4 regions of the Streptomyces sp. NPDC007907 genome follow, and region 1 is predicted to be linked to each of the others. Evidence: riboswitches for the same ligand, from Rfam matches in the RefSeq annotation. Region 1 holds a riboswitch; each other region holds the start of a gene.
The links. A riboswitch is a leader RNA that binds a small molecule or an ion and turns the genes downstream of it on or off. The one in region 1 is predicted to bind cyclic di-AMP.
Positions count from the first base shown of each region.

Region 2: another riboswitch for cyclic di-AMP. It lies ahead of ACFZDI_RS06540 (M23 family metallopeptidase); the one in region 1 lies ahead of ACFZDI_RS05235 (transglycosylase SLT domain-containing protein).
Region 3: another riboswitch for cyclic di-AMP. It lies ahead of ACFZDI_RS04350 (NlpC/P60 family protein); the one in region 1 lies ahead of ACFZDI_RS05235 (transglycosylase SLT domain-containing protein).
Region 4: another riboswitch for cyclic di-AMP. It lies ahead of ACFZDI_RS24870 (transglycosylase family protein); the one in region 1 lies ahead of ACFZDI_RS05235 (transglycosylase SLT domain-containing protein).

Region 1 covers NZ_JBIBKR010000001.1:1,129,264-1,132,621, forward strand. Annotated here, with positions in the region: gene ACFZDI_RS05230 (polyprenyl synthetase family protein) at 1-679, opposite strand, end outside; cyclic di-AMP (ydaO/yuaA leader) riboswitch at 1,182-1,357, shown strand; gene ACFZDI_RS05235 (transglycosylase SLT domain-containing protein) at 1,363-2,139, shown strand; gene ACFZDI_RS05240 (Cof-type HAD-IIB family hydrolase) at 2,103-2,951, opposite strand; gene ACFZDI_RS05245 (GNAT family N-acetyltransferase) at 3,124-3,358, shown strand, end outside.
Region 2 covers NZ_JBIBKR010000002.1:115,777-119,134, reverse strand. Annotated here, with positions in the region: gene ACFZDI_RS06545 (SGNH/GDSL hydrolase family protein) at 39-857, opposite strand; gene ACFZDI_RS06540 (M23 family metallopeptidase) at 1,109-2,020, opposite strand; cyclic di-AMP (ydaO/yuaA leader) riboswitch at 2,025-2,181, opposite strand; partial or broken gene ACFZDI_RS06535 (alpha-galactosidase) at 2,415-3,358, opposite strand, start outside.
Region 3 covers NZ_JBIBKR010000001.1:953,931-957,288, reverse strand. Annotated here, with positions in the region: gene ACFZDI_RS04350 (NlpC/P60 family protein) at 1-1,178, opposite strand, end outside; cyclic di-AMP (ydaO/yuaA leader) riboswitch at 1,186-1,358, opposite strand; gene pcrA (DNA helicase PcrA) at 1,673-3,358, shown strand, end outside.
Region 4 covers NZ_JBIBKR010000006.1:88,308-91,665, forward strand. Annotated here, with positions in the region: gene eno (phosphopyruvate hydratase) at 1-821, opposite strand, end outside; gene ACFZDI_RS24870 (transglycosylase family protein) at 1,110-1,802, opposite strand; cyclic di-AMP (ydaO/yuaA leader) riboswitch at 1,807-1,973, opposite strand; gene ACFZDI_RS24875 (transglycosylase family protein) at 2,202-3,173, opposite strand; gene ACFZDI_RS24880 (cytochrome P450) at 3,314-3,358, opposite strand, start outside.

The DNA.
Region 1 (3,358 bases):
AGGCGATGTCGAGGACGTCGTCCGCGAGCTGGAAGGCGACGCCGAGCCGCTCGCCGTACTGGGTCAGCACGTTCACGACGGTGTCGTCGGCGCCGGACATCATCGCGCCGAACCGGCACGACACGGCGATCAGCGAGCCGGTCTTGCCGCCCAGCACGTCCAGGTAGTGCTCGATGGGGTCCCGGCCGTCCTGCGGTCCGGCCGTCTCCAGGATCTGGCCGGTCACCAGGCGCTCGAACGCCTCGGCCTGCACCCGCACGGCCTCGGGGCCGAGGTCGGCCAGGATGTGCGAGGCGCGGGCGAAGAGGAAGTCGCCGGTGAGGACCGCGACGGAGTTGCCCCAGCGGGTGTTGGCACTGGGGACGCCACGGCGCACGGCGGCCTCGTCCATGACGTCGTCGTGGTACAGCGTGGCGAGGTGGGTCAGCTCCACGACGACGGCCGACGGCACGATCCCGGGTGCGTGGCGGTCGCCGAACTGGGCGGAGAGCATCACGAGCAGCGGGCGGAACCGCTTGCCGCCGGCCCGCACCAGATGCTGGGCGGCCTCCGTGATGAAGGGCACCTCACTCTTGGTGGCCTCGAGCAAGCCTTCCTCGACAGCCGCCAACCCGGCCTGGACGTCGGCTTCCAGATCCTGGTCCCGCACGCTCAGCCCGAACGGCCCGACGTCGGTCACGAGGGGTCTCCTGTCTGCTGTGTCTGCCGGTGATTACGCGGATTGTCGATAGGTCGCCGCTCTCACTCGAGTCAGCGTATCCGGTCACGTTTCGATCACCGCCAGCGCCCATGGTTACAGGCCGGGTGGTATCCGATCACGACCGCTATGTTTTCGATCAACCTATAAGAACAGATATTTATCGACTTACCCAGGGGTAGAGAACTATGCACGATTTGCCGTGATGATTCGGCGAATTCCCCTTGGCGGAAATTGCCCTCTCGGCCCGTGATCAGTGAGGTCAATCACTTCTCCCCCTACTCCGCACCTTCCCGGCGACCACCCGTACCGCCTTTACCCAATAGCCAGTTGGGCCTTGGCTCCCGCAAAGGATCAAGTGGTCCAAAATCCCCCGACCAAGGTCAACCACTCGATATGTGATGGAGCTGCTTGTTCCCGACATGTGCTCTCGCATACGTTCCGGCCCTGTCCGGCGGACGCCTAATCCTGCCGCCGCCCGGACGTCCCACAGGAACCGACTCACTCACGCGTGGCAGGAGCGGGGGACCCAGGTAAGTCGCCGGTCCGCACAGCGGTCCGGCTCGGGGTGAAGCCGCGTACGGCACACGGCGCCGTACGCGGCCGGGCACCTCCCGGCCCGAACCCGACAGCTCACCTCGCAGGCGCCGGAGAGGAACATCGCCATGGCCGCACGAGGCAAGCACCGTCGCACCAGAACCAGCCCGCTGACCCGAGGCATCGTCGCCGTCGGTACCGGTGGAGCCGCACTCACCCTTCCGCTCCTCGGAGCCACGCACGCGAGCGCCGCCGAGCCCCAGAGCGCCCCCGCCGCGCACTCCGTGAAGCAGGCGGCCCAGCCCGCCAAGTCCCGCACGTACACCGTGGTCAAGGGCGACTCGCTCGCCCACATCGCGGACAAGTACGACATCTCCGGCGGCTGGAAGCAGCTCTACAAGGACAACCGCGCCGCCGTCGGCGACAACCCGAAGCTGATCCACCCGGGTCTGAAGCTGAAGGTGAACACCGCCAAGGCGGACGCCCCGAAGAAGACGGCGACCAAGTCGTCCGCCCCCGCCAAGCCGGCCGCGAAGCCCGCCGGCGGTGTCGCCCAGGCCACCCAGGCGTCCGCGAAGACCTACGCGAACAACCTCGACGGCTGGATCCGCGAGTCGCTGGACATCATGGCGCAGCAGGGGATCCCGGGCTCCTACGACGGCATCTACCGCAATGTCATGCGCGAGTCGTCCGGCAACCCCCAGGCGATCAACAACTGGGACTCCAACGCCGCCGCGGGCACCCCGTCCAAGGGCCTGCTCCAGGTGATCGACCCGACGTTCGCCGCCTACCACGTGCCCGGCACCTCCTTCGACCCGTACGACCCGGTCGCCAACATCACGGCGGCCTGCAACTACGCGGCCGACCGCTACGGCTCGATCGACAACGTCAACGGCCCGTACTGAGCCGCCCCGCCCAGCCGTCGCTCGAGGACGACGGCGATGCCGTCGTCCTCGTTCGACAGGGTGACCTCGTCGGCCACGGCCTTGAGTTCGGGATGGGCGTTGGCCATCGCGACGCCGTGGCCGGCCCAGTCGAACATCGGGATGTCGTTGGGCATGTCGCCGAAGGCGATGGTGTCCGCCGGCCGCAGCCCCAGATGCTCGGCCGCCAGCGCCAGGCCGGTCGCCTTGGTGATCCCGCACGGCTGGAGCTCGACCGTGCCGGGCCCCGACATCGTCACCGTGGCCAGTGAGCCGACCACCGACCGGGCGGTCGCCGCCAACTCGTCGTCCGTCAGGTAGGGATGGCGCAGCAGCACCTTGCTGATGGGCTCGCCCCACAGCTCCTCGCGCCGGTCGACCCGGACCGCGGGCAGCGTGGGGTGCGGCATCAGATAGCCCGGCTCGATCAGCGTGAGCCCGTCGACCCCGTCCTGGTCGACCGCCGCGTACACCTGCCCCACCTCGGCCTCGATCTTGCCGAGGGCGGTCTCCGCCAGCTCCCGGTCCAGGGTGATGGACCACAGCAGCCGGTTCGCGCCGGCGTCGTACACCTGCGCGCCCTGCCCGCACACCGCGAGCCCCGTGCAGCCGAGGTCGTCCAGGAGCGGCCGCACTCTCGGTGCCGGCCGGCCCGTCACCACGAGGTGCTGGGCACCGGCGTCCGCCACCCGCGCGAGCACGGCGAGGGACCGGTCGGACAGGGTGTCGTCGCCGCGCAGCAGCGTCCCGTCCAGATCGGTGGCGATGAGTGAATATGCGAAGGGTGCGGCCATGATCAGAGAATACGGACAGCGCGGCCCCTTCGTTTCATCGTACGGCGGACGCCGATTGCCCGGTTGAAGGCCTCTGCACCGATTGGCAACAACATGCTCCGCTACCTACCCGTGGGGCCGCATAGAGCGGTACCTTCCCTGTGTCCAGGGGGGACTTGATCGGGGGGTCGGGTTGAGCAGTGGGCGCATTCGCGTGGCCGGGCCCGGGGAGCTCGGTGAAGGGGAGAGGGAGCGCTGGCGTGCGCTGCGCGCCGCCTCGGAGGCACCGCGCAACCCTTTCATGGAGCCGGAGTTCACCGAGGCCGTCGGCCTGGTCAGGCCGGGGGCCCGGATCGCGGTGGTGTACGAGGGGGCGGAGCCGGCCGGCTTCCTGCCCTATGAACGGGGCCCGTTGGGGCAGGGCCGGG
Region 2 (3,358 bases), on a different contig from region 1:
GGCGAGCGGACGCCGCACGCCCACACATCCGGCCACCGTCACGCCACCGACGCGATCCGCATCCTGATGTCGTCCGGGGACAGCGCGCCCTTGGCCGTCACGTGGTCGCCCGACGACTCCCCGCGCAGCCGGCGCCCGATCCACGGCACCAGGAACTCGCGCGCCCAGGCGACGTTGTCGCGCCGCACGTGGAGCGCGCCGCGCGGGGGCAGCGGGGGCCACGCCTGCTCGGGGTCGGCCGGCACATCGAGGCCCAGCACCTGACCCGCGCGGAGCGCCACGCGCGTGTGCCCCTCGGGCGACAGGTGCAGCCGGTCGGCGTCCCAGGCCCTGCGGTCCTGCACGCTGCGCAGGGACCACAGATCGAGCACCGGGCAGCCGTACCGGTCGGCGATGGCCCGCACGTGTCCGTTGTACGTGGCGATCTTGCCGCGCAGGTGCTTGAGCACGGGCACGCCACGGGTGTCGAAACCGGTCGTCACCATGACCGTGCCGGACGCGGCGGTGAGCTGGGCCAGCGCCCGCTCGAAGCGCTCGGCCACCTCGTCCGGGTCGGTGCCGGGCCGGATGATGTCGTTGCCCCCGGCGCAGAACGAGACGAGGTCCGGGGCCATGTCGACGGCCCGCGGAACCTGGTCCGCCACGATCTGGTCGAGGAGCTTCCCGCGTACGGCGAGATTGGTGTACCGGAAGTCGCCCTCGGGCCTGCGGTCGGCGAGCAGGACGGCGAACCGGTCGGCCCAGCCGACGAACGCCCCGTCGGGGCCGGGGTCGCCGACGCCCTCGGTGAAGCTGTCCCCCAGCGCCACGTACGACCCGATCTCTGCTCTGCTGTCACTCTTCGAATCGTCTGCCACAGCAGCTCATGATTCACCTTCGAATGTGACTTACGCGACCGTAGGCAAGGGTTGACGGGCGGTGAGATAAGCCACTCCTCAAGGGTGGGCCAACTCCGGAATACCCCGCTTGTCAGGGATGTTTCGGGGTGAGCCGCCCGGCCCGGAAGCCACCTTGAGGCGGGCGACCGCACGCGCACACACCGAAGGCCGGACCCGGGGATCGGGGTCCGGCCTTCGGAAGCGTGTCAGGCAGGTGGTCGTGCGGTGGGTCAGCCGACGGAGACGCCGTGCGAGCGCAGGAAGGCGACCGGGTCCACGTCCGAGCCGTAGTCCGGCGTGGTGCGGATCTCGAAGTGCAGGTGCGGTCCGGTCACGTTGCCGGTCGCCCCGGAGAGGCCGACCTGCTGTCCGGCGGTCACGGTCTGGCCGGCCGACACGGAGAGCTGGGACAGGTGGGCGTACTGGGCGTAGTGGCCGTCGTTCAGCTTGATGACGACCTGGTTGCCGTAGGCGCCGCCCCAGCCGGCGGAGACGACCGTGCCGGCGCCGACGGCCTTGAGGGACGTGCCGGTCGGGACGACGAAGTCGACGCCGGTGTGGTAGCCGCTGGACCACATGCTGCCGGACATGCGGTACGGCGTGCCGACGGTGGCGCCGGCCACCGGCAGGGTGTAGCCACTGGAGTTGCTCTCGGCGGCGGGCTTGGCGGCAGCCGGCTTGGCGGCGCTCTGCGCCTTCGGGGCCGACTCGGCGGCGGGCTTCTCGGCCGATGCCTTCGGCGCGGCGGGGGCCGAGGTCTTCGGGGCCGCCGCGGCCTTCTTGCCGATCGAGAGCTTCAGGCCCGGGTGGATCAGCGAGGGGTCGGAGCCCACGGCCTCGCGGTTGTCCGCGTAGAGCTTCTTCCAACCGCCGCTGACGTTCTGCTGGTCGGCGATCCTGGCGAGGTAATCGCCGGCCTTCACGGTGTACGTGTGGGCGCCATCGGTCTTTTCGGCGGCCTTTTCACCGGCGACCGGAGCGGACTGGGCGGCCTTTTCCGGAGCCGACTGCGGCGTTGCGGCATGGGCGCCGGCGGCCCCCATGAGCGGCAGGGCGAGGGCGGCTCCGCCGGTTCCGGCGACGGCGATGGAGCGGGTGAAACGCTGGGTCTTGGGGCGGCGATGCTTACCCTTCGCGGGCATGACGAATTCCTCTCCGTCGCCTGCGAGGTGAGCTGTCGGGTGCGGGCTGGAGATGCCCGGCCGCGCCGGTGCGCGGCTGAACCCCAAGCCGTTCCGGGAACCGGAACAGGCGTCTTACCTGTGGGTCCCCCGCTCCTGCCGTGCGTCGGGTCAGTGTGTGCGGGCTCCGGGCGGCGGCAGGATTAGGCGTCCGTCCGGATTGGTGTGGAACGTAAGCGACCGAGACGCAAGGGGACAAGCTTGCGATTGCGCGTGACCCCGTTTTTCCCGACACATGGGCACGTGCGCTGTCACCGAGCGTGGATTACGGATCTCCCGCTTTGCTCAATAGCCCTGCATCATGCGGAGATTACGTGAACATGGCGACAGCGGATCGTCACGAATATGACGATGGTCACGCACCCCGATCCCATCTCCTTTGCGATCGGGGCACGTTATGCCTTAGCGGCCTAAATTCCCCATTCGGACAGAACGGCCACTTCCGCTTAAGCCGGACGGCTGCGGCGTCCAGGTCTCCACGCAGACCGACCCGCAGTCCGTGGTGCAGCAGGAGCGCCCCGCGGTGAACTTCGCCCGTTTCGCGCCATTCGTACGATGCTGTCGGGTAGGCCGCGCAGCCGGAGCGACGGCACGGGCTCGCCGTAGCGCTGCGCCTGGAGCCGGGCGAGGACGACGGTCTCGTCACCGAGGACGTACTGCACGGCGCTCAGCCCGGCCTGCGGCGGCCGCAGCCGGTACAGGTCACCGCGCTGCACCAGGGGCCGGATCTCCTTGTACAGCCTCACCCACTCGCCGGCTTCGGCGAGTTCCCCGGACGTCCACCCGGTGAGGTCGCCGCCGCCCCCGAGCACCCCGGCCATGGCGCTGACGAACCGGAACCGCAGCGAGCCGGCCCGGTGGTTGAGCATGGCGTTCGGGCTGTCCGTGACCCAGGCGGCCATGACCCGGGCCGGATGGATCCGGCTGAAGCCGTGCTGGATGGCGAGCCGGTCGAGGGGGTCGGTGCTGTCGGAGGTCCACACCTGGTCCATGCGGCTCAGCACACCGAGGTCGATCCGCCCGCCGCCACCCGAGCAGGACTCGAAGGCCACTCCCGGACGGGCGGCCCACAGCCGGTCCAGCAACGCGTACAGGCCGTGGACGTGGTCGACCCACAGCCGCTGCGGAGAGGCGTCGTCCGGCCATCCGGCGTCGGTGAAGCAGCGGTTGAAGTCCCACTTCACGTAGTCGACCGGTGCACTGGAGAGGAGTCCGTCGAGCTGCTCCCACAGGTACTCCCGGAGGTCCTCGCGAGCGAGGTTCAATACGAGCTCATTGCGGAACTCCGTCCTCTTTCGA
Region 3 (3,358 bases), 180 kb from region 1:
CGGACCACACTGTGGATCGCCGACTCGCCGTCGTAGTAGATCGACTCCTCGCGCACGTACGTGCCGGGCTTCGGCGCGTGGATCATCATGCCGTTCCCGATGTAGATCCCGACGTGGGTGACGTCGTCGTAGAAGAAGACCAGGTCACCCGGCTGGGCCTGGGAGAGCGGAACCGTGGTTCCGGCGTTCACCTGGTCGTAGGTCGTGCGCGGCAGGGTGACGCCCGCGGCCTTCCAGGCGGCCTGGGTCAGGCCCGAGCAGTCGTAGGAGCCGGGCCCGACGGCGCCCCACACGTACGGCTTGCCGATCTGGGCGCGGGCGAAGGCCAGCGCCTTGTCGGCCTTGGTGGCGTACGAGGAGTCGGCCGGGGCCGTCGAGGAGGACGAGCCGGAGCCCGTCGATCCCGTGGAGCCCGACGAGGCCGTCCCGCTGTCCTGCTGCCGGGCGGCCTCCTCCTGCGCCTGCTGACGCGCGGCCTGCTGCCGAGCCAGCTCGTCGGCCTTGCGGGCGGCCTCCTCCCGCTTCTCCTTCTCGATCGCCGCGAGCCGGGCCTTCTCCTCGGCGGTCAGCTTCGACATCAGCTCGCGCGCGTCGGCGAGCTTGCGCTGGACGGTGGCCTTGGCGGTCTTCAGGTCGCCCTGCGACTCGGTGAGCGTCTCGAGGCTCTCGGTGGCCTCCTGGCGCTTCTTCATCGTCTCGGACTGCTGGGTGACGTAGTCGTCGACCGCGACCTTCTGGCGGCCCGTCATCCGGTCCATCAGCTGGGTCTGGTCGAAGTAGTCCTGCGGGGTGTCCGCCAGCAGGAACGTCGCCGTGTCCGGGGCGGCGGCGCCGGTGCGGTACTGGGCGGAGGCGAAGGAGCCGAGCTCCTCGCGCGCCTCGTTGAGCTTCTGGGTGCGCTGGGCGACGTCGTCGAGGAGGGTGTCGACGCGCTTGCGCTGCTTCGCGGTCTTCTCCTTGGCCGCGTTGTACTTGTCGGTCGCCGACTCGGCCTGGCGGTACAGGTCGTCGACCTTCTTCTCGACTTCCTCCAGGCTGGGCTTGTCGTCGGCCGCGGGGGCGGCGTTGGCCGACTGGGAGAGCAGGGCCACGGAGGTGAGGGCCGCCGTTGCGAGGGCGGGGGTCCGTATGCCTGCCACGCGCGTACCCGTAGGACGCGACTTGCGGTGCGACGCCAAGGGAGGCGACTCCTTCCACGTTCCGCCTACCGGGTTAGCTGTCGGGTTCGGGCGGGTGGTTCGGAAGGTTTGCCCTACGGCCTCTCCGCTCAGGGAGTCGGGCCGATTCACCCCAGGTTCACGGTTGGGTCCCCGGCTCCGGCTGCCACTGCGGCACACCGGACTCGGCGGAGGCCGCGCGGCCCGGCGACGTTCGCCGGTGGGGGTCGTGCGGCCTGGTCGCACGGTAGCCAACTGGTGTGGCCCCTGTGAAGGTTGATGGGTGATATGCCCGATACATTTTCGTGACCTTATCCCCGGGCGTTGCCGAGAGTGAGCGATCAAGGGGGATTCGTGGTCAAAGATCCGCGTATGTAGTGGCAATAGCAGGGCGTGATCATGCCGTCATGGAGGGCGACAACGCGCCTCCGTGCGGTCGGCGGGACACCGGGTGCGCGGCGATGTTCTCAGGGCGGCGGCGGGCTGTCAGTGGGGCGCCCTAGACTCGGAGAGCGATGAGCAGCCTCTTTGACGACCACTTCCTGGCGAACCTCCAGGCCCAGCGGGGCCCGGCCGACGAACCCCCGCCGCCGCCCGAGGACGATCACGTTCCGGAGCCGATCCCGGACGATCTGTTCGGCGGGAAGTTCGACGCGCCCCCGGACCGGGACGCCTACTACCGGGACGGAGCCCCCCGCCCCGTGGTGGACGCCGCCGCCCTCCTGGAGGGGCTGAACGACAACCAGCGCGCCGCCGTCGTCCACTCCGGCTCCCCGCTGCTCATCGTGGCCGGCGCCGGCTCCGGCAAGACCCGTGTGCTCACGCACCGCATCGCCCACCTGCTCGCCGAGCGGGACGTGCACCCGGGCCAGATCCTCGCGATCACCTTCACCAACAAGGCCGCCGGTGAGATGAAGGAGCGTGTCGAGCAGCTCGTCGGCCCGCGCGCCAACGCCATGTGGGTCATGACCTTCCACAGCGCGTGCGTGCGCATCCTGCGCCGGGAGAGCAAGAAGCTCGGCTTCACCTCCTCCTTCTCGATCTACGACGCCGCCGACTCCAAGCGTCTGATGGCCCTGGTCTGCCGCGACCTGGACCTCGACCCCAAGCGCTTCCCGCCGAAGTCCTTCAGCGCCAAGATCAGCAACCTGAAGAACGAGCTGATCGACGAGGAGGACTTCGCCGCCCAGGCCACCGACGGCTTCGAGAAGACCCTCGCCCAGGCCTACGCCATGTACCAGTCGCGGCTGCGCGAGGCGAACGCCCTCGACTTCGACGACCTGATCATGACGACGGTCAACCTGCTGCGCGCCTTCCCGGACGTCGCCGAGCACTACCGCCGCCGCTTCCGGCACGTCCTGGTCGACGAGTACCAGGACACCAACCACGCGCAGTACGCCCTGGTCCGCGAGCTGGTCGGCACCTCCGAGCACCCGGTCGACGTGCCGCCCGAGGCCGAGATCCCGCCCGCCGAGCTGTGCGTGGTGGGCGACGCCGACCAGTCGATCTACGCCTTCCGCGGCGCGACGATCCGCAACATCCTCCAGTTCGAGGAGGACTACCCGGACGCGACGACCATCCTGCTGGAGCAGAACTACCGCTCCACGCAGACCATCCTCAGCGCCGCCAACGCCGTCATCGAGCGCAACGAGTCCCGCCGCCCCAAGAACCTGTGGACCAACGCGGGCAGCGGCGCCCGGATCACCGGCTACGTCGCCGACACCGAGCACGACGAGGCGCAGTTCGTCGCCGACGAGATAGACCGCCTCACGGACGCCGGCGAGGCCAAGGCCGGCGACGTCGCCGTCTTCTACCGCACCAACGCCCAGTCCCGTGTCTTCGAAGAGGTCTTCATCCGCGTCGGCCTGCCCTACAAGGTCGTCGGCGGCGTCCGCTTCTACGAGCGCAAGGAGGTCCGGGACGTCCTGGCCTACCTGCGCGTGCTGTCCAACCCCGAGGACTCGGTGCCGCTGCGCCGGATCCTCAACGTCCCCAAGCGGGGCATCGGCGACCGCGCCGAGGCGATGATCGACGCCCTGTCCCAGCGGGAGAAGATCAGCTTCCCGCAGGCGCTCAAGCGCGTCGACGAGGCCTACGGCATGGCCGCGCGCTCCACCAACGCCGTCAAGCGGTTCAACACGCTGATGGAGGACCTGCGCACCGTCGTCGAGTCCGGCGCCGGGCCGGCCACGGTGCTGGAG
Region 4 (3,358 bases), on a different contig from region 1:
ACGAGCTCCGCGTAGTACTCGGTCATCTCGGCGGCCGAGCGGGTCTTGCCCTCGAAGGTGTAGGAGCCGTCCTTGTAGAACTCGGAGGCGGCGACGTCGAGGGCCAGGGCGATCTGCTCGCCCGGGGTGTAGCCGGCTTCCTTGATGGCCTCGAGGATGAGGTCGAGGGCCTCGCGGTTGGAGCCGAGGTTCGGGGCGAAGCCGCCCTCGTCGCCGAGGCCGGTGGCCAGGCCCTTGCTCTTCAGGACCTTCTTCAGCGTGTGGTAGACCTCGGCACCCCAGCGCAGCGCCTCGGAGAAGGACTCCGCGCCGATCGGGGCGATCATGAACTCCTGGATGTCCACGTTGGAGTCGGCGTGCGAGCCGCCGTTCAGGATGTTCATCATCGGCACCGGCAGCAGGTGCGCGTTGGGGCCGCCCAGGTAGCGGAACAGCGGCAGGTCGCTGGCCTCGGAGGCGGCGTGGGCGACGGCGAGCGAGACGCCGAGGATGGCGTTGGCGCCGAGGGAGCCCTTGTTGTCGGTGGCGTCCAGGTCGAACATCGCCTGGTCGATCAGGCGCTGCTCCGTGGCGTCATAGCCGACCAGCTCCGGGCCGATCTGCTCGATGACGGCGAGGACGGCCTTCTCCACGCCCTTGCCGAGGTAGCGGTTCGAGTCGCCGTCGCGGAGCTCGATGGCCTCGAAGGCGCCCGTGGAGGCGCCGGACGGGACGGCGGCACGACCGGTGCTGCCGTCGTCGAGGCCGACCTCGACCTCGACCGTGGGGTTGCCTCGGGAGTCCAGGATTTCCCGGGCTACGACGACGTCGATGGACGGCACGAGCATCTCCTTCTTGATGTGACGCGGTACGCGGGTCGCGCGGACCCGGCGAGGTGCGGGCCCGGTGGCTCGCGACATGAGCCTAACCGGCCCGGGGCGATCGGCCACCGGGTCGCCCACCTCATGGACAGAACCGAGCGTAAATTGTTTCCGAACGGAACAAAGCGCGTTGCCGAAAAAACCCCGCCCCGGTGCGTACGGGGGGTGACGCACCGGGGCGGGGAGCCCGTGGACCCCGGAAGATCCGGGTGGGGGGCCGGACCCCGGAGGGTCCGGGGGGGCCGCTGCTTACTTCAGGTGCAGCTGCTGGCCCGGGTAGATGAGGTTGGCGTCCTCGACGATGTCCTTGTTCAGCTCGAAGAGCTTCTCCCAGCCGCCCTTGACCTTCTTGTCCGCGGCGATCGAGCTGAGGGTGTCACCCTTGACGACCTTGTACTCGCCGTCGCCCTTCTTGACCTTCTTGCCGGTCGGGGTGGTGACGGTCTTCTTGGCCGCCGGGCGCTCGTCGGAGCGGGAGGCCGGCTGCTGCTGGGTCTCGCGGGACTCGGTGCTCTGCTGGCTCTGCTGCGTGGAGCTGCCGGAGTCGCTCGAGGAGCCGCCGGTGTAGCCGGCGCTCGACAGGCCCTTGCCGCAGACCGGCCAGGCGCCCTTGCCCTGGCTCGCCAGGACCTTCTCGGCGACCTGGATCTGCTGGTCCTTGCTGGCCTTGTCGGCGGTGGAGGCGTACTGGGTGCCGCCGTACGCGGCCCAGGTGGAGGCGGAGAACTGCAGACCGCCGTAGTAGCCGTTGCCGGTGTTGATGGACCAGTTGCCGCCGGACTCGCACTGGGCGACCGCGTCCCACTCGGAGGCGGTGGCGGCGGAGGCGTTGCCGGCCGCCATCAGCGGGGCGGCGATGGCGACACCGGTGACGCCGGCGAGCGCGGCGGCACGGGTGGTCTTGGACGGACGACGGTGCTTGCCCTTGCCGGAAAACAGCATGGATGGATCCCCTCACCGACGCCTGCGAGGTGAGCTGTCGGGTTCGGGCCGGTTGAGTTGCCCGGCCGTGTCCCTCCCGGGACACGGCTTCACCCCAAGCCCTTCCGGCACAAACTGCCGGTCGGGCACCTACCTTGGGTCCCCCGCTCCTGCCTACGGCGCTTGACGCGACGACTGTTCCCGTGCGGCCGCTGGCAGGATTCGGCGTTGCGGCAGCCGGGGCTCGCGGTGGCGAGCGGTCACGACCGTAGACACGCGATCGACGGAATTTCAAAGACGATCAGGGCTTCTGAGATCTATCTCTCACGGGACCCAAACGGGACATCAGCCGCGAATCGGGGCGCTAACTCGCGCGGTTTCGGGGCGACTTCCACCCCGGTTTCCGCACTGCCCGAACCGCTACTTCTCGTCCGCTTCGCCCTCGACCGTGAGCTTCTCACCGGGGAGGATGAGGTCCGGGTCGGAACCGACGGCCTTCTCGTTGCCCTCGTAGAGCGCGTGCCATCCGCCGCTGACCTCAAGGGAGTCGGCGATGGACCAGAGGCTGTCGCCGACGCCCACGATGTAGGCGCCCTCGGAGGCGTCCCGGGAGCTGTCGTCACCGCGCGAGGCGTGACGGCCCGTGGATTCACCCGTACGGCCGTCCCCGGGCGCCTGCGTCTCGTCGGCGCTGGGTCCGCGGTGACGGCCGGAGCCGGCGTCGGCCGACTCCGAGGAGCCGTCCGCGGACTGCGAGCTGTCGGACTTGTCACTCTTCGAGGGGGTCGACGAGGAGTCGTCGGACGGCCGACCCTGGGACGAGCCGGTGGATTCGGGCGACTTGTCCGGATCGGCGTTTTTATCCTTCGAGGTCGACGACCCGTCAGGCGACGCCGAGGGGGAAGGGGATGCGCTCTCCGAAGGGGACGAACCGAGCGAGTCGAGCAAACCGGACGAATCCACTTCTTCATCGGACGAGTCTGATGATCCCGAGGATTCGGATGAATCCGATCCCTTGCCCTGCTCCAGGCCGGAGAGCAGGCCACAGGTGCGCCACGCGCCGACCCCCTGGTCGGCGAGGATTCTCTCGGCCACGGCTATCTGCTGGGAGCGGCTGGCCAGGTCGGCGCTCGCGGCGTAGTCGAGGCCGCCGTGGTTCTCCCAGTCCTCCTGGGACAACTGCAGGCCGCCGTAGTAGCCGTTGCCACTGTTCTGGCTCCAGGCGCCGCCGGTCTCGCAGTCCGCGACCCGGTCCCAGGTCGTGCCGTCGGCCGCGCTGGCGCCGGAGGCCCCGAGGAGGGGGATGGCGATGGCGGAGCCGGTCACTCCGGCCGCCACGAGGAGAGCCGGAGCCTGGCGGGGGCGACGGTGCCGACCGTTCCCGGAGAGCATACGGAGACCTTTCGCGCGACAGCAGTGACCGACGCGGCGTGATTCCCCGCCGCGTTGATGGGTGAACGTATCGGCAGTCGATCACTTGTCACAAGTTCATGCCGCGTAGATCACGTGAAGATCACAGGTCTGATGTTTCGTCACCTTCGGCCGGTGCTGCCGGGTACGAACTCCACCGGCAGGGT